DNA from 3 places in the Bradyrhizobium sp. AZCC 1693 genome. Region 3 is predicted to be linked to each of the others. Evidence: predicted binding sites of a transcription regulator. Region 3 holds the regulator's gene; each other region holds the start of a gene.
What was found. The regulator LexA, encoded in region 3, represses DNA repair genes until DNA is damaged. The targets are predictions, from matches to a motif close to TGTTCNNNNTGTGTTCNG.

Region 1 (4,377 bases), 2.6 Mb from region 3:
CGATCGCTTCGGCGCAGACCGCGATCCGACCGATATAGGCGTCGATGTTCACGCCGGTGACGATACGGCCGTCGCGGGTGCGCATGGCGGCGCCGACCTCCTGCCAGTCGTCGCGATAGCGCCGGCTGATGGCTTCGGTGGCGACGGCGATCAGCTCCTCGTCCTTGTTGTTCAGCATGGTGGGGAATGCGTTCCTTCGTCAGTCAGGGGCCAGCCAACGGCAGTCTATTTCGACAATTCCTTCAGGCCTAGCCGGATCAGTTGCGCGTTCTCGGTATTCTCGCCGGCTCAGCGCTGTGTCGCCGACATCGTCGGAACGGCGCTCGGGGCCAACGATGCGGGAGGGCGGGTTCATGACGTCCTCGCGAGCTGCCGCGTTAAACACCAGCAAATGATCGATGCAATCAGCGACGCGAAAAGCAGGAGTTCAAGACTGCTCATGGTCTTATCTGCGAGCTCCCGCAAGAAGAAAGGATTCACAATGACCATTTCGATCAGGACTGCAGCAAGCGCAGCTGCCGCGATGGGCACCAATATTGAATAGTGACGAAAGCTCAGGGCTGCGACTGCATGCATAATTCCCGCCAGCAGTGCTGACGGCACGCACAACAAATAAGCGTAAATCACCGCCGCGGCGAGCCAGCCAAGCATCGCCGGTCCGCTGTCAAACTTGACCCACCACACTACGATGCCACAAATCGGCGGCCAAATGAGCAAGAAGATCGCAACAATAAAAACAAAGCGCCAAAGCGCTGACAGCGAGCCATCTTTGCCGAGAAAGAACGCCGTTCCGCTCACTTTGCGAGCTCCTTCAGCCCTAACCGAATAAGCTGCGCCGTTTCTGCATTCTCACCGGCGCTGCGCGAAGCCGCGGCGATGGCAGCCGCCGCCTGCGGCTGGCCGTAGCCCAGATTGACCAGCGCGGAGATGGCATCACTAACCGGGCGCGGCGCGCGGTGGTCGTCGATGGCGCCGGCGAGATGCACCACCGCTGGATCGACATTGGCAAACGCCGGCGCCTTGTCCTTCAATTCAGAGACGATGCGTTCGGCGACTTTCGGGCCGACGCCGGGCGTGCGCGATACCGCCGCCTTGTCGCGCAGCGCAATCGCATTGGCAAGCTCGGCCGGCTGCAGCGTCGAAAGCACGGCGAGCGCGACTTTCGCGCCGACGCCCTGCACGGTCTGCAGCAGGCGAAACCATTCGCGCTCGGTATCGGTGCGGAAGCCGAACAGCTTTATTTGATCCTCGCGCACGTAAGTCTCGATCGACAGCACCGCGGCCTCACCGGGCGACGGCAGCGCCTGCAGCGTGCGCGAGGAGCAATGCACCTGATAGCCGACGCCGCCGACGTCGAGGATCACGTAGTCCTCGCCGTAGGAATCGATCAGACCTTTGAGCTTGCCGATCATGATGGTGACCCGCAGACGGTAGAGATCTCGTCATGGCCGGGCTTGTCCCGGCCATCCACGTCTTCGGCACCGACGAGAAAAGACGTGGATGCCCGGCACAAGGCCGGGCATGACGGCTTGGATTGGTATCGATCGATCATAGGCTCGCTACCCTTAGCCGCAGCGCGGCGCCCTGGCGGTGATGGGCATGCGTGATGGCAATCGCCAGCGCGTCGGCGGCGTCGGCGGATTTCGGCTCGGCCTTCGGCAGCAATATTTTCAGCATCACCGCGATCTGGTTCTTGTCGGCATGTCCCGCGCCGACCACGGTCTTCTTGACCTGGTTGGGCGCATATTCCGCAACCGATATGCCGAACATCGCGGGCGCCAGCATGGCGACGCCGCGCGCCTGGCCGAGTTTCAGCGTGGCGACGCCGTCCTTGTTGACAAAGGTCTGTTCGACCGCGGCTTCCGCCGGCCTGAGATCGCCGAGCACTGAGGCGAGCCCCTCATGGATCGCGAGCAGGCGGCCGGCCAGCGGCAGATCGTCGGGCGGCTCCACCGAGCCGCAGCCGATGAAGACGAGCCGGTTGCCCTCGGTCTCGATCACGCCCCAGCCGGTGCGGCGCAGGCCGGGGTCGATGCCGATGATCCGGACGGGTTGGCGAATCGGTGGGAGTGTCATGGCGTACTGATAACGCCAGAGCCGGGTGAACGAAACATAAAGAGAACGGAAATCCCCTGCCTCGAGGTCTTCACCCTGCTCGCTCGTCATCCCCGCGAAGGCGGGGATCCAGTACGCCGAGGCCTCTCGGACCAAGCGCAGGTCTGTGGAATACTGGATCGCCCGGTCAAGCCGTGCGACGACAGCGGAGTATGGGGCCCTACCCGCCCATCTTGGCGACCAGCGCGTCGGAAATCTCGAAATTGGCGTAGACGTTCTGGACGTCGTCGTGCTCGTTCAACAGGTCCATCAGCTTCAACAGCTTCTCGCCGGTCTCGTCGTCGACCGCGATCGTGTTCTGCGGCTTCCAGGTCAGCGCCGCCTTGCGGGCTTCGCCGAATTTCGCTTCCAGCGCCTTCGCAACCTCGCGAAAGGTTTCCTGCGAGGCGTAGATCTCGTGGCCGCTTTCGCTTGATACCACGTCGTCGGCGCCGGCCTCGATCGCCGCATCCAGCATCGCGTCGTCGGAGGCTTTGCTGGCGTCATATTCGATGATGCCGGTGCGGTCGAACATGAAGGCGACGGAGCCGGTTTCGCCGAGATTGCCGCCGGACTTGGCGAAGAAGGAGCGGATGTCGGAGGCGGCGCGGTTGCGGTTGTCCGTCAGCGCCTCGACGATCACGGCGACGCCGCCGGGGCCATAACCCTCGTAGCGGATTTCGTCGTAGCTCTCGCTGTCGCCGCCGGTCGCCTTCTTGATGGCACGCTCGATATTGTCCTTCGGCATGTTCTCCTGGCGCGCAGCGATCACGGCCGCGCGCAGCCGCGGATTCATGGCCGGGTCCGGGGTCCCCAATTTGGCCGCCACCGTGATTTCCCGCGCCAGCTTGCCGAACAGTTTCGACTTCTGGGCATCCTGCTTGCCCTTGCGGTGCATGATGTTCTTGAACTGGGAATGGCCGGCCATGCAGGGTCTCTTGGATTCGTCCGGGAGGGATGCGGGGTGAAAGCGCGGCCTTATAGGCCGGCAATCGGGCAAAATCAAAGATTTGCGGCCGATTCGGCTACTAAAGTAGCGCCCGCCTCCGGGAAAAACAGGCAGTTGTTAACCATGACTTCATGCTCGGATGAGAGGATTTCGCCCGCGTCCTCAACTTTTAAGAGACTCTATGGCCTTCGGTTTGTTCAAAAAGCGGGTGCCGGAACCTGCCTTGCCTGCCGTCCAGCCCAAGGTTCAGGCGGTCGCCGCCGCGGCTGAGGCCGTTTCCAGCGACGGCGATTCGGCCAAGGCGATCCTGGAGCTTCTGGAACTCGAACTTGGCGCGATGATCCGCCAGCTCGAGCGCGCGGCCAATTCGGTCGCCGGCGGCGCCGAGGCGACCGCCGCGACGCTCTCCACCATCCGCCAGCGCACCAATGCCCTGACCGGCCGCACCAGCGAAGCCCAGGGCACGGCGGCGACCTTTTCGCAGGCCGCCGACAAGTTCACCCAATCGGCGCAGGGCATCGGTTCCCAGGTGCGCGACGCCGGCAAGCTTGCCGACCAGGCCAGCGACGCCGCCCGCGAGGCCAGCACCAATGTCGACCGCCTGCGGGAATCATCGGCGGCGATCGGCAATGTCGTCAATTTGATCGCGCAGATCGCGCGGCAGACCACGCTGCTGGCGCTCAATTCCACCATCGAGGCCGCACGCGCCGGCGAGGCCGGGCGCGGTTTCGCCGTGGTCGCCACCGAGGTGAAGGCGCTCGCGGTGCAGACCCAGAACGCGACTGAAGAGATCACCAAGAAGATCGAGGCGCTGCAGCGCGACGCCGCGGGCTCGGTCGACGCCGTGCATCGCATCTCGCAGGCGATCGAAGCGATCCGCCCGGTATTCGAGAACGTCAATGGCGCGGTTGCCGAACAGAACGCGACGACCGGCGAAATGGCTGACAACGCGGCTTCCGCTTCCAGCTTCATCGGCTCGGTCGGCGATAGCGCAACCGAGATCGACAGCGCGACCAAGGAAGCCGAGGCGCACGGCGAAAGCGTCGCCAAGGCTGGACGCGCCGTCACGACGTTTGCGCAGAAGCTCAAGTCGCGTTGCGCCGTGCTGCTGAGGCAGGGAGAGAAAGAAGGCGACCGCCAGGACCGCCGCAAGGACGAAAGGCTACCCTGCAGCCTCAAGATCGAAATTGCCGCCCCGCGCGGGGTGATATCGGCACCCGTCTACGAAATTTCCATGGGTGGCATTCTGGTCAGCGGGGCAGACGCGGAAGCGCTGGCGCAGGGCCAGAGCTTCAACGCGACGCTGCAGGATATCGGCGCCTGCCGGATTCGCA
Region 2 (4,377 bases), 3.0 Mb from region 3:
GCTCCCATCTGCCGCCTCTGGGATACTGGGTCGCCCGGTCAAGCCGGGCGATGACAGTTTGATATGTCGCTATAGCTGAGCAATGAACGCTTACTCCCCCGCCTGCAGCTTGCGCGGCACGGGGAACAACTCGGGTGTTCCGCCCTTGACCACGCGCGGGGCTTCCACCGGCGCGTCCGCCTTGCTGAAATCGAGTTCCTCGATCCGCCCGGCGCGCTTTTCGATCTTGTCGGCGGAGATCAGGATCTGCCGGACGTCCTCGTTGACGTCACCAAAATGCTTCTGCAGCTTCAGCACGCGCTCGCGCAGGCGGCCGAGGTCGTCGCCGAGATTGAGCACTTCGGTGCGGATCTGGTCGGCGGCATCGCGCATCCGCGCGTCTTTCAGGATCTGCTGCATCACCTGGATCGCCAGCATCAGAAGCGAGGGCGATACCAGCACGACGCGGGCGCGATAAGCCTTCTGGATCACGTCGTCGAAACCGTCATGGATTTCGGCATAGACCGATTCCGAGGGCACGAACATCAGCGCGGTGTCCTGGGTCTCGCCGGTGATCAGATACTTTTCGGCGATGTCGTTGACGTGCTTCATCACGTCGTTGCGCAGGCGTTGGGTCGCGAATTTTCGCTCTTCATCGCTGCGCGCATCGTGCAGCGCGGTCATCGCCTCCAGCGGAAATTTCGCGTCGATGCACAGCGGCCGCTGGTCGGGCAGGAACACCACGCAATCCGGTCGCTTGCCGGTCGAGAGCGTGTGCTGGAACTCGTACGAGCCCTGCGGCATGCCGTCCTGCACGATCGCTTCCATCCGCGCCTGGCCGAAGGCGCCGCGCGACTGCTTGTTGGCGAGCACGTCGCGCAAGGTCGTCACCTGCGAGGTCAGGTCGGTGAGGTTCTTGTGCGCGTTGTCGATGATGCCGAGCCGCTCATGCAGCACGCGCAGGCTGTCCATGGTGTGGCGCGTGGTCGCTTCCATCGACTGGCCGACCCGGTGCGTCACCGAATCCAGCCGCTCGTTGACCGCGCGCGCCATCTCGGCCTGGCGGCCGGCCAGCGACTGGGCCATGGCGTCGACCCGGCCGGTGGACTCGCTCTGCGCCCGCAGCATCTCGCTCAAGCGCTCTTCCAGCTCGTCGGCGCGAATCGCCTGCGCCATCGCCAGTTCCGCGCCCCGGCGCCCCGAGCGCGCGATGACGATGGCGATCACCAGCAGCAGCACCAAGGCTAGCGCGCCGAAGCCTGCCAGCGCCTCGCCAACGTGAATCGGCAGGTCGCCGACAATGAAAAGAATTTCGTTCATGCGGGACTTGTAGCCCGATTCGCTGGCTTTCGCGAACGAAGAGGGAACATTTATGGTAAATGGCGGGTTAATTTTTGTGGTTAACGCGGCGTTAAAAATCATGGTTAAGGCCGCCTTAACGGCCGCCCCGGCGCATTGACCGCGACAAATCAGCAGCTTAAATCGCGCGCTATGGCCTTAAGAGAAATCATCATCCTGCCGGACAAGCAGTTGCGGCTGATCTCCAAACCCGTCGAGAAGGTGACGGCGGAGATCCGCAAGCTTGCCGACGACATGTTCGAGACCATGTACGACGCGCCCGGCATTGGCCTGGCGGCGATTCAGGTCGCGCAGCCCTTGCGGCTGATCACCATGGACCTCGCCAAGAAGGACGAGAACGGCGAGACCAGGCCGAGACCGCGGGTGTTCATCAATCCGGAAATCGTCTCCTCGTCGGAGGAATTGTCGGTCTACGAGGAAGGCTGCCTCTCGATCCCCGAATATTACGAGGAGGTCGAGCGCCCGGCGAAGGTGCGCATTCGTTTTACCGATCTCGACGGCAAGGTGCACGAGGAAGACGCCGACGGCCTGTTCGCCACCTGCATCCAGCACGAGATCGACCACCTCAACGGCGTGCTGTTCGTGGACTATCTGTCGAAGCTGAAGCGCGACCGTGTGTTGAAGAAGTTTACCAAAGCCGCCAAGCGCGCGGCGGAGTAGCCCCACTCTATCGACCGTCATGCCCGGCCTTGTGCCGGGCATCCACGTCTTCCTTTCCCACTGTGCCAAAGACGTGGATGGCCGGGACAAGCCCGGCCATGACGGAGTAAATTGAACGTCCGCAGGACACTAACTCGCCATGCCACTCCGCTTGATCTTCATGGGCACGCCCGACTTCGCAGTGCCGACGCTGCTCGAACTCGTGTCCCATGGCCATGAGGTCGTGGCCGTCTACACGCGCGCGCCGAAACCGGCCGGGCGCGGCATGAAGCTGCAGCCGACGCCGGTCGAGCAGGAAGCGCGGCGCCTCGGTATTCCCGTGCTGACGCCGACCACACTGAAGACGCCGGAAGCGCTCGAGGAATTTTGCGCGCATAATGCAGACGCGGCCGTGGTCGTCGCCTACGGCATGATCCTGCCGCAGGCGATTCTCGATGCACCAAAGCTCGGCTGCTTCAACCTGCACGCCTCGCTGCTGCCGCGCTGGCGCGGCGCCGCGCCCATTAATCGCGCGATCATGGCAGGCGATGCCGAGAGCGGCGTGATGGTGATGAAGATGGATGTAGGCCTCGACACCGGCGACGTCGCGATGGCCGAGCGGCTCGCGATTACGGATGCCATGACCGCCGCTGACTTGCACGATGCGCTGGCTCCGCTCGGCGCCGACCTGATGGTGCGTGCGATGGGCGCGCTCGCGCGCGGCGGATTGCAACTCACCAAGCAAAGCGAGCAAGGCGTGACCTACGCCGCCAAGATCGAGAAGGCCGAGGCGCGGATCGACTGGCAGCGGCCGGCGCGCGAGGTGCTGCGGCATATTCACGGGCTGTCGCCGTTTCCCGGCGCCTGGTGCGAGATCGCAAGTGATGGCGAGCCGGCGCGGATCAAGATATTGCGTTGTGAACCGGCCAGGGGCGCGGGTGCGCCCGGCGAGGTGCTTGACGATCACCTGACCATCGCCTGCGGCGACGGCGCCATCCGGATTCTGGAACTGCAGCGCGAAGGCAAAGCGCGAATGAAGGCTGCGGACTTCTTGCGCGGTACGCCGCTGAAACCTCCGGCGCGGCTAGGCTGATGCCCCGCTACAAACTCATCATCGAATATGACGGCACGCCGTTTTCCGGCTGGCAGATCCAGGACAACGCGCCGACGGTGCAGGGCGCGCTGGAAATTGCGGTGAAGGCGATCTGCGGCGAGCAGGTTCGCGTCCATGGCTCGGGCCGCACCGATGCCGGCGTGCACGCGCTGGAGCAGGTCGCGCATTGCGATATACAAAAACCGTTTCCGCCGGGCCGCCTGCGCGATGGGCTGAATGCGCATCTGCGTCCGCATCCGATCGGCGTGCTCAGTGCGGAAATCGTCGCCGATGATTTCGAGGCGCGTTTCTCGGCGAAGCGGCGGCACTACCGCTACCGCATCACCAACTCCAGAGCCAATCTCGCGCTCGATATCAAGCGAAGCTGGCGCGTGCCGCGCCATCTCGATACGGATGCGATGGACGCCGCGGCCAAAAGGCTGCTCGGCAAGCACGATTTCACGACCTTTCGCGACACCGAATGCCAGGCGAAATCGCCGGAGAAGACGCTCGACCAGCTCGACGTCGTGAGGGAAGGGGATGCGGTCTCGATCCTGACCTCGGCGCGCTCGTTCCTGCACAGCCAGGTGCGCTCGATGGTGGGCTCGCTGGTCTGGGTCGGCGAAGGCCGCTGGAGCGCCGACGATCTCGCCGCCGCTTTAGCCGCCCGCAACCGCGCCGCCTGCGGCCCCGTCGCGCCGCCGGAGGGACTGTATCTGGTGCGGGTGGAGTATTAGGCGCCTCTCACCGTCATGGCCGGGCTTGTCCCGGCCATCCACGTTCTTTTCTTCTTGCGTCGAGTAAGGACGTGGATGCCCGGCACAAGGCCGGGCATGATGGCGGCTTCTCGGTTCGAGAAGCCAAAGACGTGGATGGCCGGGTCAGCCCGGCCATGACGGCGATAGTGAAAAGCTGCTACCCGAAATACCTGTCCAACACCCCGCGATAAATCCGCGTCAGCTTTTCCAGATCCGACACCGGCGTGCGTTCGTCGATCTGGTGCATGGTCTGGCCGACCAGGCCGAATTCGATTACCGGGCAATAGCTCGAGATGAACCGCGCATCCGAGGTCCCGCCGCTCGTCGAAAGCTCAGGCTTGCGTCCCGTCACCTCCTCGATCGCGGCGACCGCGAGATCGGTGAAGGCGCCGGGTTTTGTCACGAACACGTTGGAGTTGGAATATTCCCAGACGATGCGGGCGCGGATGCGGTTGCCGCAGGCTTTCGCCAGCCGCGCCTCGACCAGCGCGCGCAGCGTTTCCTGCGTGTGGTTGTCGTTGAAGCGGATGTTGAACTTTGCCCGCGCCT
Region 3 (4,377 bases):
CGTCGCGAATCCTGTTCTTCGACGACTCGGCTGCCAATATCGAAGGGGCGCGGGCTCGCGGCCTTTGTGCCATCCACGTGACATCGACGGATGACGTGGCAAGGGCAGTGACCGCACTCGAAGTCTAGCCTTTTCCGTTCCGATGGAAATCGGAACGGGGCTCCAGGTTTTTGATTTGACGCGTTTTCTTGACGCGAACCGGTTTCCACCTCGCTGGAAAACGCTCTAGGAGGTCTGCCCGTGGCCTTGATGCCTGTCGCCGATGCGCTTGCTGCGATCCTTGCCGGCGCCGAACCGTTGCCAGAGGAGATGGTGGCGCTCGATGCCGCCTATCATCGCGTGCTGGCGCGCGACGTCGCGGCACGGCGGACGCAACCGCCGCAGGCGATGTCGGCGATGGACGGCTATGCGGTGCGCGCGGCGGATGCCGCCGACCTCAGCGCGCGGCTGAAGGTGATCGGCGAGGTCGCGGCCGGCCGCCCGTTCGAGCGCAAGGTCGGCCGAGGCGAAGCGGTGCGGATCTTCACCGGCGGCGTGATCCCTGATGGCGCCGATGCCGTCATCATCCAGGAAGACACCGGCGTCGACGGCGATCATATCACCATCACGGACGCCGCCGTTTCTGGCCGGCATATCCGGCCCGCCGGCGTCGATTTCAGTGAAGGCGACGTCTTGCTCAAGCGAGGGCGCCGGCTCGCCGACCGCGATTTGTCGCTCGCCGCCGGCATGAACTATCCGGAGCTAGCGGTGCACCGCCGCCCAAAGGTCGCCGTGCTTGCGACCGGCGACGAGCTGGTGATGCCGGGGTCGACCCCGGGCCCGGGCCAGATCGTCTATTCGAACGGCTACGGAATCCGTGCGCTGGCGCGCGCCGAGGGCGCCGAGGTCCTCGATCTCGGGATCGCCGCCGACACGGTCGCCGCCACCGCGCAAGGCATCCGCCGCGCCCGCGAGCTTGAAGCAGATATCCTGATCACCATGGGCGGGGCCTCGGTCGGCGACCATGACCTGGTCAAGCGGTCGCTGGAGGCCGAGGGCACGGCGATGGCGTTCTGGCGCATAGCGATGCGGCCGGGCAAGCCGATGATGCATGGCAGGCTGGGTGCAATGCGGGTGATCGGCCTGCCCGGCAATCCCGTCTCCTCCTATGTCTGCGGCTTCCTGTTTCTGGTGCCGTTGATTCGTGCATTATCGGGCCGCGACACCGTCCATCATCCGCGCGAAGGCGCCGAACTGGGGCGCGATCTCGCCGCCAACGACCAGCGCGAGGACTATCTTCGGGCCCGCCTAGAAGCGCGCGAAGACGGCACCCTGATCGCGGTTCCGGTGAACCACCAGGACTCATCGCTATTGGGGAATCTCGCTGCGGCACGGGCACTTGTGATACGTCCGCCGTTCGCGCCGGCTGCGGCAAAGGGTTCGCGTTGCGAGCTGCTCCGGCTGCCGGAATGACGCCCTGAACGGCACGTTTAAGGGTGTCTTCAGCCGAAGCCGCAATGCGTTCACTTGAAATTAAGTGGTTGCGGAACACATATCGAACATATAGTGTCCGTTCATGATTTGTTTCGACTGCTAGTGTCCATGGTTGGGAGTTTTGACGACTCCCGCGATGGACCCTGGAGATTCGGGACCGAAAGACGACGCCAACCGGGGGATTGCTCGCGATGCTTACGCGCAAACAGTATGAACTTCTGCGTTTCATCAATGAACGGTTGAAGGAAGCCGGCGTACCGCCCTCCTTCGACGAGATGAAGGACGCGCTCGACCTGCGCTCGAAATCCGGAATCCACCGTCTCATTACGGCACTGGAGGAGCGCGGCTTCATCCGCCGCCTGCCCAACCGCGCCCGCGCCATCGAAGTCATCAAGCTGCCGGAGCTGGCTGCCGCCGGCAACGGCCGCCGCGGCTTCACGCCGAGCGTCATCGAAGGCACGCTCGGCAAGCGCACGGTGAGCGCGCCGGCCACCGAGGACGACGGCAACCGCCCGGTCGCCGTGCCCGTGATGGGCCGGATCGCCGCCGGTACGCCGATCGAGGCGCTGCAGACCCGCAGCCACACCATCAGCGTGCCGCCCGATATGCTCGGCTCCGGCGAGCATTACGCGCTCGAAGTGCGCGGCGATTCCATGGTGGATGCCGGCATTCTCGACGGCGACATGGCGCTGATCCAGCGCAACGAGACCGCCGACACCGGCGACATCGTGGTGGCGCTGATCGACGAGGAGGAAGCCACCCTGAAGCGCTTCCGCCGCCGCGGCGCCTCGATTGCGCTGGAGCCCGCCAACACCGCCTATGAAGTGCGCATCCTGCCGCCGAACCGGGTCCGGATTCAGGGCAAGCTGATCGGGCTGTACCGAAAATATTGAACCGTCGGGTTGCAGACACGACCGCGACAACAGCCCCGGCCTTCGGCCGGGGTTTTTTGCGGCATGCCGGGAACCAAACTGTGTTAGCGCGTTTGTGATTTAGACGCAGCGCGCCGGTCGCAGAAATGCCCAGAAGCAAGAAAACGCTCTGCGCCAAGTCAGCTCTGATAGAGGCCTGTGCCTCCTTCCAGACACGGGGCGCTATCTCAAACGAGGGAGCCATCCGATGTGTGACTATAGCCTGCACGCTGTGGCGACGCGGCCTGCCAAGGTCGGCGAGACGCTGATCACCACGACATTCCGCGGTACGTCCACCCGCGGCTTCGCGTCGGAACGCGAGCCCGCAGTAGCGGTCTGCATGCTTCCCGGCACCGAACTGGCGTTCGCCGAAGACGTCAAATACGACAACCGGTGGATCTGGACGCGGACCACCGACTGGCGGGTCGGCAAGTTCAACCAGATCGAACCGGAAGTATCCGACCGTCATCATGACGCGATCGAATTTCCGGACGGAAGCCATGTGCTGGTGACGCAGCTTTGCGAAGGCCAGCGCGCAACCGTGCTGCAATTGCCGGTAACCGAGGGCGAACGTGCGCCGAAGGTGACGGAAGCGCCACCGGCCGAATCCATCGTGACCGGATAGAATACGATCCACATGCGATCCGCCGGTTCAGGCCGGCGGATCGCGGTGATATGGTTTTTTGAGAAACTCGGCACCGGGGCGGTCGGTGGTCAACAAAGTCACATGGCAAAGAGCCGGACGCGTCACGGAGCCCGGACGGTACATGTTCCGGTACGGCTGGCTCACCATCACGGCTGAAGATCTCGCGATCTGGCAGCAATTCCCCGAGGCGTCGTTCACGCTGGTCAACCTCCCGTCGTCTCCCGACGCGCCGGAGGAATTCCACCTCGGCGCGTTCGAAATACCAGCCAGTCGCTCAAGTCCCTCGGTCGACGAGCACTGAAGGTCGTCTACTCCTCCGCCTGAAGGTCTGCCTCGGCCGGCGTGGCGTCGACCGCGCGAGGCGGCACAACACGCGGCGCAAGAACGGTGGCGTCTGCCTCGCGCTCCTCGGCTGCGGCCGGCGACCACGGACGGTCAATGCCCCTCGGTTTGGCCGCTTCGACGACAAACCCCTCTCGGCTGCGTTGCAACGCCATTGCGCCCTGCCGCCGCAGCCGGTCGGCATCGATGACCGAAGCCGCGCATGACGCGGGTGCCTGCCGTAGCGTCACAATGAGCGCCGCGCGCTCGCAATCGTCCGACAGCGCCTCGGGCCTGAGCGCCTGCGCGACCAGGCCGCCAGCGGATTGCATCACGCAGCCAAGGTCGTCGCATGAGACGCCTGCGGTGAGCGACGCATCGGCCGCCGTACGCGCGTCCGCATCCGCCGCCAGCCACTCCTTCAGCAGGAAGACATCGCGGGAGCCTTTGGCCGCATGCATCAGATGGAGCTGGCCGTCCTGGCCGCGGACGCCGACATGGCGGCCGTCGGCAGAGATCAGAATATCCGGCTGCGGCACCCTCGCCGCCCACAGCGCCGCCGATAGCACCAGTACGGCGCCCGACCAGCGCAACGGCGTGCGCAGCAGGCCGAGCAGGATGATGCCGAGACTGGCGGCAATCAGCGGGCCGATGCCGAACGCCGGCACCCGCCCGACCGCGCCGGGCAACGCCGCGACCCATTGCGTCACCGCGATCATCCAGTCGATGCCTGTGCCCATGATCATCCAGAACAGGCGATCGAAACCGAACGGCATCGCGACGAGGCCGAGCAGGCCCGCCGGCATCACCACGGCTGAAACCACCGGCATCGCCGCCAGATTGGCGAGCACGCCGTAGGGCGTGACCCGGTGGAAATGAAAGGCCGCGTAAGGCATGGTTGCGAGCCCCGCCACCAGCGAGGCCAGCAGCAGCATCGTGAGCTCGCGGCCGCCCCACAGCGCCGCACGCGCGGTTGCGGTATGATCTGCGGTTGCAAGCAGACGCGGCATGCCGATCTGCACCAGC

Region 1: a site for LexA is predicted at 2,107-2,124, ahead of ruvC (crossover junction endodeoxyribonuclease RuvC). Genes of this name have one in related genera too.
Region 2: a site for LexA is predicted at 1,331-1,348, ahead of V1293_RS20590 (DNA recombination protein RmuC). Genes of this name have one in related genera too.

The regions. Positions count from the first base shown of each region.
Region 1 is NZ_JAZHSD010000001.1:3,913,430-3,917,806, forward strand. It holds gene V1293_RS18675 (cytidine deaminase) at 1-178, opposite strand, end outside; gene V1293_RS18680 (hypothetical protein) at 352-798, opposite strand; gene ruvA (Holliday junction branch migration protein RuvA) at 795-1,412, opposite strand; gene ruvC (crossover junction endodeoxyribonuclease RuvC) at 1,549-2,076, opposite strand; gene V1293_RS18695 (YebC/PmpR family DNA-binding transcriptional regulator) at 2,276-3,022, opposite strand; gene V1293_RS18700 (methyl-accepting chemotaxis protein) at 3,225-4,377, shown strand, end outside.
Region 2 is NZ_JAZHSD010000001.1:4,299,259-4,303,635, reverse strand. It holds partial or broken gene V1293_RS20595 (GIY-YIG nuclease family protein) at 1-8, opposite strand, end outside; gene V1293_RS20590 (DNA recombination protein RmuC) at 91-1,299, opposite strand; gene def (peptide deformylase) at 1,471-1,998, shown strand; gene fmt (methionyl-tRNA formyltransferase) at 2,138-3,070, shown strand; gene truA (tRNA pseudouridine(38-40) synthase TruA) at 3,070-3,807, shown strand; gene dapE (succinyl-diaminopimelate desuccinylase) at 3,986-4,377, opposite strand, start outside.
Region 3 is NZ_JAZHSD010000001.1:1,329,992-1,334,368, forward strand. It holds gene V1293_RS06605 (HAD-IA family hydrolase) at 1-128, shown strand, start outside; gene V1293_RS06610 (molybdopterin molybdotransferase MoeA) at 241-1,452, shown strand; gene lexA (transcriptional repressor LexA) at 1,665-2,366, shown strand; gene V1293_RS06620 (hypothetical protein) at 2,593-3,009, shown strand; gene V1293_RS06625 (hypothetical protein) at 3,152-3,331, shown strand; gene V1293_RS06630 (ComEC/Rec2 family competence protein) at 3,339-4,377, opposite strand, start outside.